One region of the Blastococcus sp. SYSU DS0552 genome, then DNA from elsewhere that is predicted to be linked to it. Evidence: predicted binding sites of a transcription regulator. Region 1 holds the regulator's gene; the other holds the start of a gene.
What was found. Region 1 encodes LexA, which represses DNA repair genes until DNA is damaged. Its sites were predicted from a motif close to TCGAACANNTGTTCGA; they were not measured.
Positions count from the first base shown of each region.

Region 1 (7,091 bases):
ACGGATCGGAGGGCACGTCCGGCTCGGGCGGCGACTCCGCGGCTGCGGAGATCGAGGGCATCAGCCAGGAGCTGATCACCGCGGCGCAGGAAGAGGGTGGTGTGGTGCTCTACGGCGGTGGCCACACCCGGCCGGGCGTCGAACTCCTCCAGGAGCGGATGCAGGAACTCTTCGGCATCCAACTGACCTTCACGCGCGAGGACTCCGGCGCGGTCGCCAACTCGGTGGAGGCAGAGCTCGCCAGCGGTTCGCTGAATGCGGACGTCGTGAGCCTGACCGATCCGGAGACGATGATGCAGTGGGCGGAGGACGGCGTCATCGCCGACGCGGAGGTGCCCAATGCGGACGAGCTCATCGATGGGCTGGACAACCCGGACGACCCGCAGGTGCCCTACAGCCTGGTGCCTCTCGGGCTGATGTACAACTCCGCCAACACCGACCCTGCCGACCTGCCCACTACCTGGGAGGAGCTGGCGAACGGGGACTACGGAACCATTGTCAGCGCCGACCCAGGCGCGTCCGGCACCGCGCTGTCGTACTACACCACTCTCTCCGGGGAGCTCGGAGAAGGCTGGCTGGAGCAGCTCGCCCAGCGGGACGTGATCGTGACCGACAGCAGCCTGGCCCTGGCGCAGCTGGTGCTGACCGGCGAGGCCGACCTCGGCATCCCGGCGATCGAGTCCGCGGTCATCAGCACCGCCGCCGAGGGTGAGCCGCTGGCGATCGCCTTCATGGAGGACGGCGTGCCCACGTTCACGAGTGAACTGGCGATGCTGGCCGAGGCTCCTCACCCGAACGCGGCCAAGCTCCTCGTGCAGTACCACCTCAGCGAGGACTTCCAGACCGCACTGACCGAGCTCGGCGGCCGCAGCGTTCTGCAGGACGGGCCTCAGCCCGCCGAGGGCGCTGACCTGTCCGACGCCACCCTTCTGCCGGCCGACCTCGAGGAGATCGCCTCTCGCGGGGACGAGGTGGTTGCCCGCTTCGCCTCCCTGTTCGGCCGATGAGGGCCGGTGCCCTGATCGCACGCGACCCGACTGAGGAGAACCAGCTGTGGCGCTGACCAGTTCGACGTCCCCCGCCGTGTCGACCACCGACACGGCGGGGGAGGGGTCGGCGAGCGGCCCGCCGGCCGCTCGGGGCCCGAGCCGCCGGAAGGGCACCGGGTTCGAGCGGGTGATGCGGCTCGTCTGGGTCGCGGCCATCCTCGCGCTGGTGGGCTACCCCGTAGCGCAGGTGTTCGGGCAGAGCTTCGTCGCCGACGACGGTGGCCTGACCTTGGACAACTACGGCCTCCTGAGCAGCGAGCCACGGCTGATGGAAGGGGTCCTCAACTCGCTGTGGATCGCGGTGGGCACGGTGATCGGCAGCTTGCTGCTCGGCCTGCCGGTGGCCTGGTTGGCCGTGCGCACCGACATGCCGTTCCGCCGGTTCTTCCGTGGCAGCGCGGTCCTCACCTTCGCGGCTCCGAGCTTCATCGCGGCGCTGGGATGGATCCTGCTGCTGGGGCCGCGCAACGGGATGCTGAACACGGCGTTGATGTCCGCCTTCAGCCTCGAGGAAGCACCGTTCGACATCTTCACACCGTGGGGGATCATCTTCGTCCTCTCGCTGTTCCTCTACCCCCTGGTGTTCCTGCCGGTGTCCGCGGCGCTGGAGGGCATCGACCCGGCCCTGGAGCAGGCCGCAGCGAGCCTGGGTGCTTCTCGTGCCCGGGTGCTGCGCACCGTCACGTTCCCCGTGATCCTGCCGTCGCTGATCGCCGGATCGATCTTGGTGTTCGTCAGCGCCGCGGTGATCTTCGGGCCGGTCGCCATCCTCGGTGCTCCGACCGGCTTCCAGACCATCCCCACGGTCCTGCTCAGCCTGATGCAGTTCCCGCCGCGTATCGAGGCGGCCGCGGTCATATCCGTGCCGATCCTGGTGATCATCGCCGTGCTGTTGATCCTGCAGCGAAAGCTGGTCGGCGGGAAGAAGTTCACCGTCATCGGTGGCAAGCCGGGGCGGCAGGACGTGACGCACCTGGGGGGTGCCCGCTTCCTCGCCGTGGGGTTCTGCTCGCTCGTCGTGGTCCTGAGCCTCGTGCTGCCGTTCGGTGTCCTCCTGGTGACCTCGTTCCGCAAGGCGCTCGGCCGGCCTCTGGGCTGGGACAACTTCACCCTCACGGGGAACTACGAGGAGGTCTTCGGCCGGCCGCTGATCGCGGCCGCGATGGGCAACAGCTTCGTTCTGGCGCTCGGAGCCACGGTGCTGGCTCTTGCCGTCGCGTTGCTGGCCTCGTGGCTGGTGCACCGCACCAAGGCGCGGAGCAACGCCGTCATCGTGGGAGCCATGGCCGCGCCGCTGGCCTTCCCCGGCGCGGTGCTCGGCGTCGGCCTGATCATCGCCTACGCCGGGCAGCCGTTCGGGCTCGGCGGGACGCTGACCATCCTGCTGATCGCCTATGCGGGGAGCGCGCTGCCGCTGACCTTCGCCTACGTCCACGCCGGGATGGGACAGATCGGCGCGGAGGTGGAAGAGGCATCCCGGAGCCTCGGTGCGTCCTGGGCGCGTACGTGGCGACGGATCACGGTGCCGCTGCTGCGCCCGTCGCTGCTCGCCGCGGGCATGCTCAACTTCGTCCTGCTCTTCCGGGAGCTGGAGATGTCGGTGTTCCTCTACACCGGCGCGAATCCCACCGTGTCCACGGTGCTCTACAGCCTGGCCAGCGAATCGCTCTACCAGCGGGTCGGGGCGCTCTCCGTGGTGGTCCTGCTCATCAACATCGTAGTGACCGTGTTCGCCATGCGGCTGCTCGACCGCCGCCCCGGCCAGTCCACCCGGCGGTCCCGCCGGGCCCCGTCCGTCGCACTCAACACACCACCGGAGGAAGCAGCATGACCGAGACCACGACAGACGTCGGCAGCGGCGTCCACCTGCGATACGAGACCCCGCACATCGCCGTCCTCACGTTGGACAGTCCTCCGTCCAACACGTTCAGCTGGGAGAGCCGGCGTTCGTTCATGCGAGCGCTCGACATTCTGGACGCCGACGAGAACGTCCGGTGCCTGGTGATCACCGGTGAGGGGCGGGCCTTCACCGCAGGTGCGCACCTGGGCGAGGACCAGTCCATGAGCGACGAGCAGCTGACCGACTATCTCGCCGAGTTCGGCCGGGTCCTCAACGGGGTGCAGAACTTCCGTGCCCCCGTGATCGCGGCCATCAACGGGGCCACGATCGGCGGCGGGCTGGAGTTCTCGCTGTGCTGCGACATCCGCATCGCCTCGACGGAGGCGTTCTTCGTGGCCGCCGGCGTCAACGTGGGCCTCATCGTCAGCTTCTGGCGCCTGCCTCGCGTGATCGGATTGGGGCCGGCCAAGGAGATCCTGCTGACCGGTGCCCGGTACACCGCGCAGCAGGCATTGAACTGGGGGCTGGTGACCGAGGTCCACGACCCGGCAGATCTCATGCCCGCCGCGCTGGCCAAGGCCCAGCGAATCGCTACCCGCGCCCCGCTGTCGGTCGAGGTGACGAAGGAGGCGGTGACGGGCGCCTTCGAGATGGACTTCGCGCAGGGGCAGGCGCTCCAGACCAAGCGCTTCCTGGAGATGTTCCGCACCGAGGACCACCAGGAGGCGCTCCAGGCGTTCTTCGAGAAGCGGGACGGTGACTACCGGCGTCGGTGACGACATCGGGTGCGGACGGCCTCCGACGGTGCCTCCACTGGGGAGGCACCGTCGGAGGCCTTCGGCGTCAGACCCGACGCAGGACCGACACCACCCGCCCGAGGATCGTCGCCTCGTCGCCGGGGATCGGCTCGTAGGCCGGGTTGTGCGGCAGCAGCCACACGTGACCGTCCCGGCGCTTGTAGGTCTTCACCGTCGCCTCGCCGTCGATCATCGCCGCCACGATCTCGCCGTTCTCGGCGGTCGGCTGCTGGCGGACGACGACCCAGTCGCCGTCACAGATGGCGGCCTCGACCATCGAGTCGCCGGCCACCTTGAGCATGAAGACGGTTCCCTCGCCGACCAGCTCGCGCGGCAGCGGGAAGACGTCCTCCACCGCCTGCTCGGCGAGCACCGGGCCACCGGCGGCGATCCGGCCCACGAGCGGGACATAGGCGGGCGCGGCGGCCTGCACGCCGTCGCCGACCACGGGGGGTTCGACTGGTGCGGCGGTGGCCCGGCCGGCATCCCCGGGCAGTCGCACGTCCAGGGCGCGCGGGCGGTTCGGGTCGCGCCGGAGCCAGCCCTTCTTCTGCAGCACCGAGAGCTGGTGCGCGACCGAGGATGCCGAGGACAGCCCGACGGCCTCGCCGATCTCACGCACCGACGGCGGGTAGCCGCGCCGGTCGATGGAGTCGCGGATCACCTCGAGCACCCGCCGCTGCCGCTGGGTGAGCCCGTCCCCATCGGCCGCGCGGTCGGGAAAGGCCCGTACCGACGCCGAACCGTCCGCCGTCCCCGGGGCCACGCCCGCGGTGCCGCCCCGGTTGCCGGACGTCCTGCTCGAGTCCGCCACGTCTCCTCCTCGCCGGCTGCCCGCGCAGCTCTCGACCCTCGTCGTCGGAGGAACGGTAGCGCCGATCGGCGGTCACTTCAAACACGTGTTCGAAACTTTCTCGTGTCGCTCCCCAAGTGTCGGTCCCGTCCGGTAGACATCGGACAGGCGTTCGAATCGAACACACGTTCGGGTCCGGCGGGTGCCGGCCAGGAGGGCTGAACACATGACGAGCAGCACGGCACTGCGGGTCCGCGGCCAGGTGCCGGTCGACCCGGGGGAGCGGCGCGCCGGTCCGCCACCCGCCCGGCATCTCCGGGTGCTCCCGCCGCCTCGCTCCTACGCGGAGATGCCCGAACCTCTGCCCGCGCCGGCTCGCGGGAGGACGAGCGGCCCGCGGGCGACGGTGGGGCGATCGCCCGGCCGGGGGCGTCGGGAGCGGGTGGAGCAGCCGCCGCTCCGGTTGACGTCGCGCGGGCGTCGCGTGCTCGCGGTCCTCACCCTCATCCTCGCCGCGGGCGTGATCGTCCTCGGCAGCGCCGTCCTCGGGGATGCGGGTGGCGGATTGGAGCTCATGGGGACGACCAAGGTGATCGTCGAGCCGGGTGACACGCTCTGGTCCATCGCCGGCGCGGTCGCCGACGGGCGCGATGTCCGCGACGTCGTCGTCGACATCCAGCGGCTGAACGGGCTCGGCTCCGCGGCCATCTCGCCTGGTCAGGTCCTCGTCCTGCCCTGACGGCCCCGTAGGGCTCGGTGTCTGCGCGCCAGGGCAAGGTGTTCACAACGCGGCTCGCCGACTTCGTCAACCCTCAGTACAGGCACGTTCACCGTGCGTGCTGGTCGGCCACCTACGGTACGTCCGTGTCCAGCGTCATGGAGAACCGCGCCGCCGTGTTCACCACTCGTCCCCAGGCCGTCGAGGTCCACCAGGCGGGTGCCTGGTGTGCGGGGGAGCTGTTGGGGTGGCGACACGACGACTCCGGCGCGTGCCAGATGTGGGTGCGGGTCGTCGCCGGAGGCGAAGAGCAGGCGCTCTGGATCGACCTGGGGGATGTGCGGCTTCCGGAGTCGCCGGCCGTCGAGGTGCCGCCGGTGACGCAGGCGATGCCCGCCTCCCCGTCAGCGGCATCGCTGCGTGACGGTCCGTCGACCGATGTCGAGGCGACCGCCAGCCTGCCGCTGCTGCGCGACCGCTGCGAGCCGCGAACCGGTGCCCAGCGGCCGGGCGGTCGCCGGCGCGCGCCGGAGAGCGACGCCGTGCAGGCCGCGCCGGCGTCCTCGGTGCCGGTGCCGCCCCCGGGCCGGCACCGCGCTCCGGCCACCGAGCTCAGCCCGGTCGTGGGCCGGCACCGCGCCGCCGACACCGACCTCTTCCCGGCCGTCGTCGAGAGCGCGCCGGACGCGCAGTCCCCGACCCGCGAGGACCGACCGCGGGGCGGTGGCTGGTCGGTGCCCGCGGCCCGCTCCGCGAGCACGGTCGAGACCCGCTCCACGGCGAGCGGCTGGACCCCGCCGGCCGACCTCGACCAGGATCTCCTGACCCGCCCGATGCGGCTGAGTGACCAGATCCCGCACTCGCGGCGGCCCCGGGTGGGCGGCGCGGTCAGCGTCTGATCGTCGTTCGGCGGCCCTCGCCGCGTCGACCCCGCGGGGGTGCTCGGCGCCGCCGTCGCGTGCCCGGCGGGTCGCCCGTGCCGGGCGCGGACCGCCCAGCTCGCCGAACGGTGTGCGCCGGCGCGTGGCTCTGCGAGTCGGAACCGCGCATGAGCGCACAGCCTTGCCGGGGCGAGCGTCCCCGGGTCGTTCCTGCGGTGCGCCGCCGCGCTCGACCCCCTCTCCGGGGAGCGTCGGGCACGGAGTTCGGCGCGTCGTCGCGGCGTGTCCTGTGACAGCTGGGGACCGCTGTTCCGCCTGCGCACCGCAGTGTCGGGGCGGAACACGCCGACGGAACGATCACTTGCACATCTTGTGTGGCCCGTCCTAGGGTTCCCCTACATCTAGTAGTTACAGAGCTGTAAGTCCGTCCACAGGCTGGTCCTCAGGTTGTCCCCGGCGCATCCACCGGATGTCCCCAGGGGAGTGCACAGCCGGCCGGTGGCGGGCGCGGCGCGAAGGGAGGTGAACCACCGTGCGTTGCCCGTTCTGCCACAACGCCGACAGTCGGGTCATCGACTCGCGGGAGGCCGACGAGGGCGCCACCACCCGGCGTCGTCGCTCCTGTCCTGCGTGCGGGCGGCGGTTCACCACCGTCGAGGAGGCGGTGCTCGCCGTCGTCAAGCGCAACGGCGTCAGCGAGCCGTTCAACCGCAGCAAGGTGGTCGCGGGCGTCCGGCGGGCCTGCCAGGGCCGGCCGGTCGACGAGGGGCAGCTCAAGCTCCTCGCCCAGCAGGTGGAGGACGCCATCCGCGCCAGCGGCGCGGCGGAGGTGCCGAGCCACGAGGTCGGCCTGGCCATCCTCGGCCCGCTGCGCGAGCTGGACGAGGTGGCCTACCTCCGCTTCGCCAGCGTCTACCGCTCCTTCACCTCGGTGGCCGACTTCGAGCGGGAGATCGCCGAGCTGAAGGCCCGGCAGCCCGCCGCACCGCCGGGGGAGACGGGCCCGCCCGAGC
Region 1 is NZ_JBJHAB010000006.1:47,848-54,938, forward strand. It holds gene ACI8AG_RS07670 (ABC transporter substrate-binding protein) at 1-1,007, shown strand, start outside; gene ACI8AG_RS07675 (ABC transporter permease) at 1,054-2,880, shown strand; gene ACI8AG_RS07680 (enoyl-CoA hydratase/isomerase family protein) at 2,877-3,665, shown strand; gene lexA (transcriptional repressor LexA) at 3,733-4,500, opposite strand; gene ACI8AG_RS07690 (LysM peptidoglycan-binding domain-containing protein) at 4,922-5,218, shown strand; gene ACI8AG_RS07695 (hypothetical protein) at 5,344-6,096, shown strand; gene nrdR (transcriptional regulator NrdR) at 6,611-7,091, shown strand, end outside.

Region 2 (7,091 bases), on a different contig from region 1:
CCCGGTCGGGGCCGGTCAGGTCCTCGGCGACCTCGGCCATCTCCTTGCCCGACTTCAGGTAGCCCTCGGCCGTGGTGCGGTCGACGTGCCGGGCGCCGAGCGGGACCAGCCGCCGGGCGGCGTCCAGCACGTCGGCGGTCGGGGCGTCGAGGGCGTCGACGTACCGGACCGCGTTGCTCAGGACCACCGGCACCTGCTGCTCGGCGGCGAACCGGAGCAGCGCCTGGGCGCGCTGCCGGTCACCCCGGCCCCGGTGGTGCACCACCTCCAGCGCCAGCCCCGGCCCGAAGACCGCCCGCCAGGCGTCCAGCTGCTGGCCGGCCAGGTCGGCCCGACCCGCCAGCAGCGCCCGGCCCACCGGGGAGTCGGGACCGAGCAGGGGGACCAGCCCGGAGGCGTGCTCGGCGGCGATCGCCAGCGAGCTCACCGGCTCGCCGCGGGTGCCGCGCAGGTGGGTGGCGCTGGTCAGCCGGCACAGCGACCGCCAGCCGGCCCCGTTCCGCGCGAGGAAGGTGACCCGGGGCAGCCGCGGGTCGACGTTCACCCCGCCCCGGGCCGGGGTCCGGCGCGGGGGCGCCGCGGCCCGCGACCGCGGGGACCGGGCCGCGGAGGGCTCCTCCCCCAGCACGTGCGCGAGCGCCGGCGGCACGCTGGTACCCAGCGCCGGCGCCACCGCCAGGTCGACCCCGAAGATCGGCCGCACCCCGGCCGACCGGCAGGCCAGCGCGAACTTCACCGCGCCGTAGAGCCCGTCCCGGTCGGTCAGGGCCAGCGCCGGCATGCCGTGCTCGGCGGCCCGGGCCACCAGATCGGCGGGGTGGTTGGCCCCGTACCGCATGGAGTAGCCGGAGGCGACGTGCAGGTGGACGAAGGGGTCACTCACGTCCGGGACCCGGTGGACCGGGACCCCGACCGGGACGGCGCCCCGCCGACCACGTGCGGCCTCGGGTAGCGGGGCGGCTCGGGCGGTGCGTCGACCCCGAGCCCGGCCTCGACCACGGCGAGGAAGCCCCGCACGTCACGGACCAGGTCGTCGGCCTCCCGCTCGGTGACCGCCCGGGACAACCCCGCCTCCGCCGCGGCGCGTTTGGCCGCACCGGCGGCGAAGAAGGTGGCCCACTCCCCCAGTTCGGGGGCGACCTGCCCCAGCAGGACCCAGGCGCTGCGCGGCCGCCGGCGGCCGCCCTCGGGACGGGTGCGGGCGGCCAGCACCGCGGCGGCGGCCCGGAGCGCCGCCAGGTGCGCGGTGGCGTACCGCTCCCGCGGATCGGTGGCCGCGGCCGCCTCGGCCAGGCCGCGGTGCGCCTGGCGGAGCAGCCCGGCGGCCGCGGCGGGCAACGCGGGCGGCAGCGGCAGCTGGCCGGCCGGCACGGCTCGTGCGGCGCCCATCAGTCGTGCACCCGGACGAGCCACCAGCGGTTGCCGGCGGCGTCCCACGTCAGGTCGTAGACGCCGGCGAAGCTCATCCGGGACCGCCCGGCCCGCACCGCCTCCACCCGCCAGACCTCACGGGGCGCCACCAGGTCGTCGGACGCACCGCCCGCCTCCGCGTCCCGCAGCCACCACGGCGCGGTCTCCAGCCAGGAGTCGAGCAGCTCGCCCACGACGTACCGGGACTGCCCGCGCCAGAACTGCACCGGCCCCAGCGGGCCGCGCTCGACCTGCACCTCTTCGCCGGCCCGACCGACGACCTCACCGAGCACCCGGCTCATGACAGCCTCCCCACGCCTCACCCCGCGCGCACGCCCGCCACCCCACCGGCGGGGAAGAGAGCCGGGAAGGACGGGCCGGACGTCGTTCGAACACAGGTTCGAACGACGTCCAGTAGACCCGAGCGCCCACCCCTCGTCAAGCCGGGCCACGGCGTGTCCGTCGACCGCGCCCGCACCCCCCGCCGGACGGGACACACCGGGCGCGCCTCTTTCCGGGCGGTGGCAGGATCAGTGCATGAGCCCACCCCCGCACCCCCGGGTGGCCGCCGTCGCCCGGGCCCTCGCCGCGGCCGGCGCCGAGGGTGAGGTGAGAGTCCTCCCCGCCGAGGTCCGCACCGCGGCCGCAGCCGCCGCCGCGCTGGGCGTGCCGGTCGGTGCGATCGTCAACAGCCTGCTCTTCCTCGCCGACGGCGCGCCGCTGCTCGTCCTCACCAGCGGCGCGCACCGCGTCGACGTCGTCCAGGTCGCGGCGCTGCTCGGCGTCGGCTCCCTGGCGCCCGCCCCCGCGGACGTCGTCCGCGAGCACACCGGCCAGCCCATCGGCGGGGTGGCCCCGGTGGGGCATCCGGCCCCCCTCGGCACCCTCGTCGACGTGGAGCTCGCCCGGTACGACCGGCTGTGGGCCGCGGCGGGGCACCCGACGGCGGTCTTCCCGACCAGCTACGACGAGCTGCTCCGCATCACCGCCGGCACCGCGGCCGAGGTGGGCGGCGGTCCGCTCGACGGGACCGCCACGACGGTCGGCGGCGGCGACCTGTCGGACGCCACCGGGGTCGCGCCGTGACGGGCACCCGCCCGGCCACCCGGATCCTCGAGCTCCCCGTCCCCTGGATGCGGGAGCACATGCACGAGGTGCTGGCCATCTACGGGCTGGCCATGGGCTACGACTCCGGCATCGTCGCCGGCCGGTACGGCTACGCGATCCAGCACACCGAACGGCCCGGCTTCCGCGCCGTCGGGGCCTTCGCGCAGACCCCGGAGGGCGAGCGGCTGGTCGGCTTCGGGTACGGCTACCTCATCGCCCCCGGGCAGTGGTGGCACGACCAGGTGCGCGCGGCGCTGGACCGCCGCACGGCGAAGAAGTGGCTGCCCGGCGCCTTCGAGGTCTGCGAGCTGCACGTCCACCCCGACGCGCAGAGCCAGGGGCTGGGCCGGCGGCTGCTGCACGCGCTGGTCGAGGGCCTGCCGCACCCGGTCGCCCTGCTCTCCACACCGGACGCCGACACCAAGGCGTTCCGGCTGTACCGCGCCGACGGGTTCGTCGACCTGGCCCGCGGCTACCACTTCCCCGGCGACTCCCGCCCCTTCGCGATCCTGGGCGCACGGCTGCCGCTGCATCCGCGCGACCCCTCCGCGACGAACTCCCGGTCGTGACCGCCCCCGAACCCGCCGCACCCGTGGACGTCGCACCCGTGGACGTCGTCGTCGTCGGCTCCGGCCACAACGGCCTCGTGGCCGCCTGCTACCTCGCCCGGGAGGGCCTGTCCGTGGAGGTCGTCGAGTCCGACGACGTCCTCGGCGGGGCGGTCTCCACCGTGGAGCGCTGGCCCGGGGTCCGCGTGGACCGCGGGTCCAGCGCGCACGTCATCGTCCGGCACAGCGGCATCGTCGAGGAGCTCGACCTCGCCGCCCACGGGCTGCGCTACGTCGACTGCGACCCGTGGGGCTTCGCGCCGGCCCCCTCGCCCGGCGATCCCGGGCCGGCCGGCCGGCCGCTGGTCTTCGCCGTGGACCTCGACGCCACCTGCGCCTCGATCGCGGCCGCCTGCGGACCGGCCGACGCCGCGGCCTACCGCCGGTTCGTCGAGGTCTGGGGTCCCCGCAGCCGGGCCGTGGTCGCCTCCTTCGGCCGCGCACCGTCGGCCGGTGGCCTGGTGCGGTCGTTCTGGCCGCTGGGTGCGCCCACCGAGGGACGGCCGCGCACCCCGGGCGGTGAGCTGGCGGTCGACTTCCTCGGCTCCGGCGACGCCCTGCTGGACAAGTGGTTCGGCAGCGAGCGGCTCAAGGCGGCGCTGGCGTGGTTCGGCGCCCAGTCGGGCCCACCGATGTCCGAGCCCGGCACCGCGGCGATGGTCGGCTGGGTGGCGCTGCTGCACGACGTCCCACCCGGGCACCCCGTGGGCGGCTCCGGCGGGCTGACCCAGGCGCTGCGCCGGCGGCTGGAGTCCGACGGCGGCCGGGTCGTGCTCGGCGACGGCGCCGCGCGGCTGCTCGTGGAGGACGGCCGGGTCGCCGGCGTCGAGACCCGCGCCGGCCGGGTGGTCCGGGCACCGGCGGTGGTGGCCGCCTGCCACATCGGCGTCACCCGGGAGCTGGCCGGCGACGCGGCCCCGCCGGTCCTGGCCGACGCCGCCCCACCGGTCGGCAACGGCTTCGGCCTGGTGGTCCGTGCCCTGACCGACGCCCCGCCGTCCTACCCCGGTGCCGGGCCGGAGGCGCTGCAGGGCCTCCAGCTGCTCTGCACCGACCGGGCGCAGCTGGCCGCCGCGCACGGCGACTGGGGTGCCGGGCAGCTGCCCCGCGAGCCGGTGCCGCTGGCCATGTCGTTCTCCGCGAGCGACGACAGCCTGGCCCCGCCCGGGCGGCACGTGGTCACGATCTGGGGCCAGTGGTACCCGTACGCACTGGCCGACGGCGGCGACTGGGACGCCCTGGCCGACACCGAGGCCCGGCGGCTGATCGAGGCCGTCGACCGCCACGCCCCCGGGTTCGCCGCCTCGGTCCGGGAGACGTACGTGCAGACCCCGCTGGCCCTCGAGCGGGAGCTGTCCCTCCCCCGTGGCAACGTCATGCACGTGGAGATGGGCCTGGCCAGCATGTTCGCCCTGCGCCCGGCCCCTGGCCTGTCGGGCTACCGCGTGCCCGGGCTCCCCGGCCTGTACCTCTCCGGCGCCTCCACCCACCCCGGCGGCGGGGTCTCGGGCAACTCCGGGCGGACGGCGGCCCGCACGGTCCTCGCCGACCGCCGGGCGCTGCCCCGCGCGCGGGCGGCGGCCGGCCGCGCGGTCCGCCGGATCCGGGACGGAGCGGGACGGGCGTGACGACCACCACCGCGGCACCGCCGGCACCGACCGCGGCGCGCGTGGTCCCCGTCCTGCTGGTCGCGGCGCTGGTCGCCACGGCGATCGCCTACCCGCTCACCTCGGGCCCCGACCGGGACGTCGTCTCCTGGGGCATCGTGCTGCTCGGCTCGGCGCTGTCGGTCGCGCACGCGGGGCTGAGCCGGGGTGCCCGCACCGGGCTGGGCGTGCTCGTGCTGGTTGCGTCGGTCGCCATCGCGTTCGAGTCGGTCGGGGTGGCCACCGGGTTCCCCTACGGCAGCTACCGCTACAGCGACGTCCTCGGCCCCACCCTGCTCGGCGTCCCGTTCCTGGTGCCGCTGGCCTGGCTGATGATGGCCTGGCCCAGCTGGTTGCTCGGCGAGGTGCTGGCCCGCCCGGTACGCGCGAGCCGCCGCCGGCCGGCGCGGGTCGCCTGGGCGGCGGCGGTCTTCGCGGCGTGGGACGTCGTCCTCGACCCGCAGCTGGTGCAGGCCGGCTACTGGACGTGGGAGCACCCCTCCCCCGGCCTGCCGGGCATCGAGACCGTGCCGCTGACCAACCTCGCCGGGTGGCTGCTGGCCGGGCTGGTGCTGATGACGCTGCTCGACTTGCTGGTCGCCCTCACCGCGAGCGAACCACGCGTCGGCCCGGGCGCCCCGTTGTTCGCGCTGGCGTGGATGACCCTCGGCGGCGCCCTCGCGCACGCCGGCTGGCTGGGCCTGCCCGGCTCGGCGGCCTGGGGGGCGGCGCTGGGCGCCTGCGTCCTGGCCGTCCTGGCGCTGCAGCGCCGGCGCGCGGGGCAGCCGTGAGCGGGCGCCTGCTGCGCACGCTGGCCGGTGTCTCGGTCGCCGGCGCCGTGCACGCTGCCGTCAACACCGCGCTGCTGCGCCGCCCGCCGGCGGATCCCCCGGCGGTGGACCGGCCGGTCACCGTCGTGCTGCCGGTGCGCGACGAGGCCGAGCAGGTCGCCGGCTGCCTGGCGGCGCTGCTCGACCAACGCGGCGCGGAGCGGCTCCGGGTCGTCGTGGTCGACGACGGCTCCACCGACGGCACCGCCGACGTCGTCCGGGCCGTGGGCGACCCGCGGGTGCGGCTGGTGACCGCCCCGCCCCTGCCGGCCGGGTGGCTGGGCAAGCCGCACGCCTGCGCGGTGGGGGCGGCCGAGGCCGGGGACGCCGAGGTGCTGGTGTTCGTCGACGCCGACGTCCGCCTCTTCCCCGACGCCGTCGCCGCGGCCGTGGCGGTGCTCGACGCCCACCGCCTGGACCTGGTCTCGCCGTGGCCGCGGCCGTTGGCGGTGGGCCCGGCGGAGCGCCTGGTGCAGCCACTGGCCCCGTGGCTCTGGCTGACGACCCTGCCCCTGCGGCTGGCCGAGCGCTCGCCCCGCCCGTCGCTGGCCGCCGCCAACGGCCAGTTCCTCGTGGTGCGGCGGTCGGCGTACGAGCGCGCCGGGGGCCACGCGGCCGTGCGCGGGGAGGTGCTCGAGGACATCGCCCTGCTGCGGGCGGTCAAGCGCGCCGGCGGGCGGGGCGTGCCGATCGACGGTTCGTGCCTCGCCGCCTGCCGGATGTACGACGGGTGGGCAGCGGTCCGCGACGGCTACGCGAAGTCGCTGTGGGCCTCCGTGGGCGGGACGCCGGTGGCCGGGCTGGCGGCCGCGGCCACGCTGACCGCCGTCTACGTCGTCCCGCCCCTGGCTGTCCTCCGTGGCTCGCCCGCCGGGCTGGTGGGCTACCTGGCCGGGGTGGCCGGCCGCCTCGCCGGCGCACGGGCCAGCGGAGCGCGCGCCTGGCCGGACGCCCTCGCGCACCCGGTGTCGGTGCTGGCCCTGGACGTCCTGATGATCCGGTCGGTCCGGGGGCGGCGGCGGGGCACCCTGCGCTGGCGCGGCCGACCCGTCGGCGCGACCCGGCCGGCGGCGTCGGCGACGATGAGCCGGTGACCTCCGCCGAGCAGCAGCGCCCACGCACCTCGTTCGACCCGGCCGCGATGGACGCCGGCGCCTTCTACCGTGTGCTGAACTCCGTCGTCGTGCCCCGCCCGATCGCATGGGTGTGCAGCCGCTCCGCCGCCGGCGTGCACAACCTCGCCCCGCACTCCTTCTACACCGTCGCCTGCGTCGACCCGCCGGTCGTCCAGTTCACCTCGGTGGGCCGCAAGGACTCGCTGCGCAACGTGGAGGCCACCGGCGAGTTCACCGTGAACCTGACGCCCGAGGCGCTCTTCGAGCAGGTCAACGCCACCGCCACCGACTTCCCGCCGGACACCAGCGAGGCCGAGCAGGCCGGCGTGCGGCTGGAGCCCGCGGACACGGTCGCCGCGATGCGGGTGGCGGAGT
Region 2 is NZ_JBJHAB010000010.1:68,571-75,661, reverse strand. It holds gene ACI8AG_RS12130 (DNA polymerase III subunit alpha) at 1-883, opposite strand, end outside; gene ACI8AG_RS12125 (SAV_6107 family HEPN domain-containing protein) at 880-1,389, opposite strand; gene ACI8AG_RS12120 (DUF6504 family protein) at 1,389-1,712, opposite strand; gene ACI8AG_RS12115 (YbaK/EbsC family protein) at 1,948-2,496, shown strand; gene ACI8AG_RS12110 (GNAT family N-acetyltransferase) at 2,493-3,086, shown strand; gene ACI8AG_RS12105 (phytoene desaturase family protein) at 3,083-4,753, shown strand; gene ACI8AG_RS12100 (carotenoid biosynthesis protein) at 4,750-5,562, shown strand; gene ACI8AG_RS12095 (glycosyltransferase) at 5,559-6,695, shown strand; gene ACI8AG_RS12090 (flavin reductase family protein) at 6,692-7,091, shown strand, end outside.
Region 2: a site for LexA is predicted at 1,799-1,814, ahead of ACI8AG_RS12120 (DUF6504 family protein). Genes of this name have one in related genera too.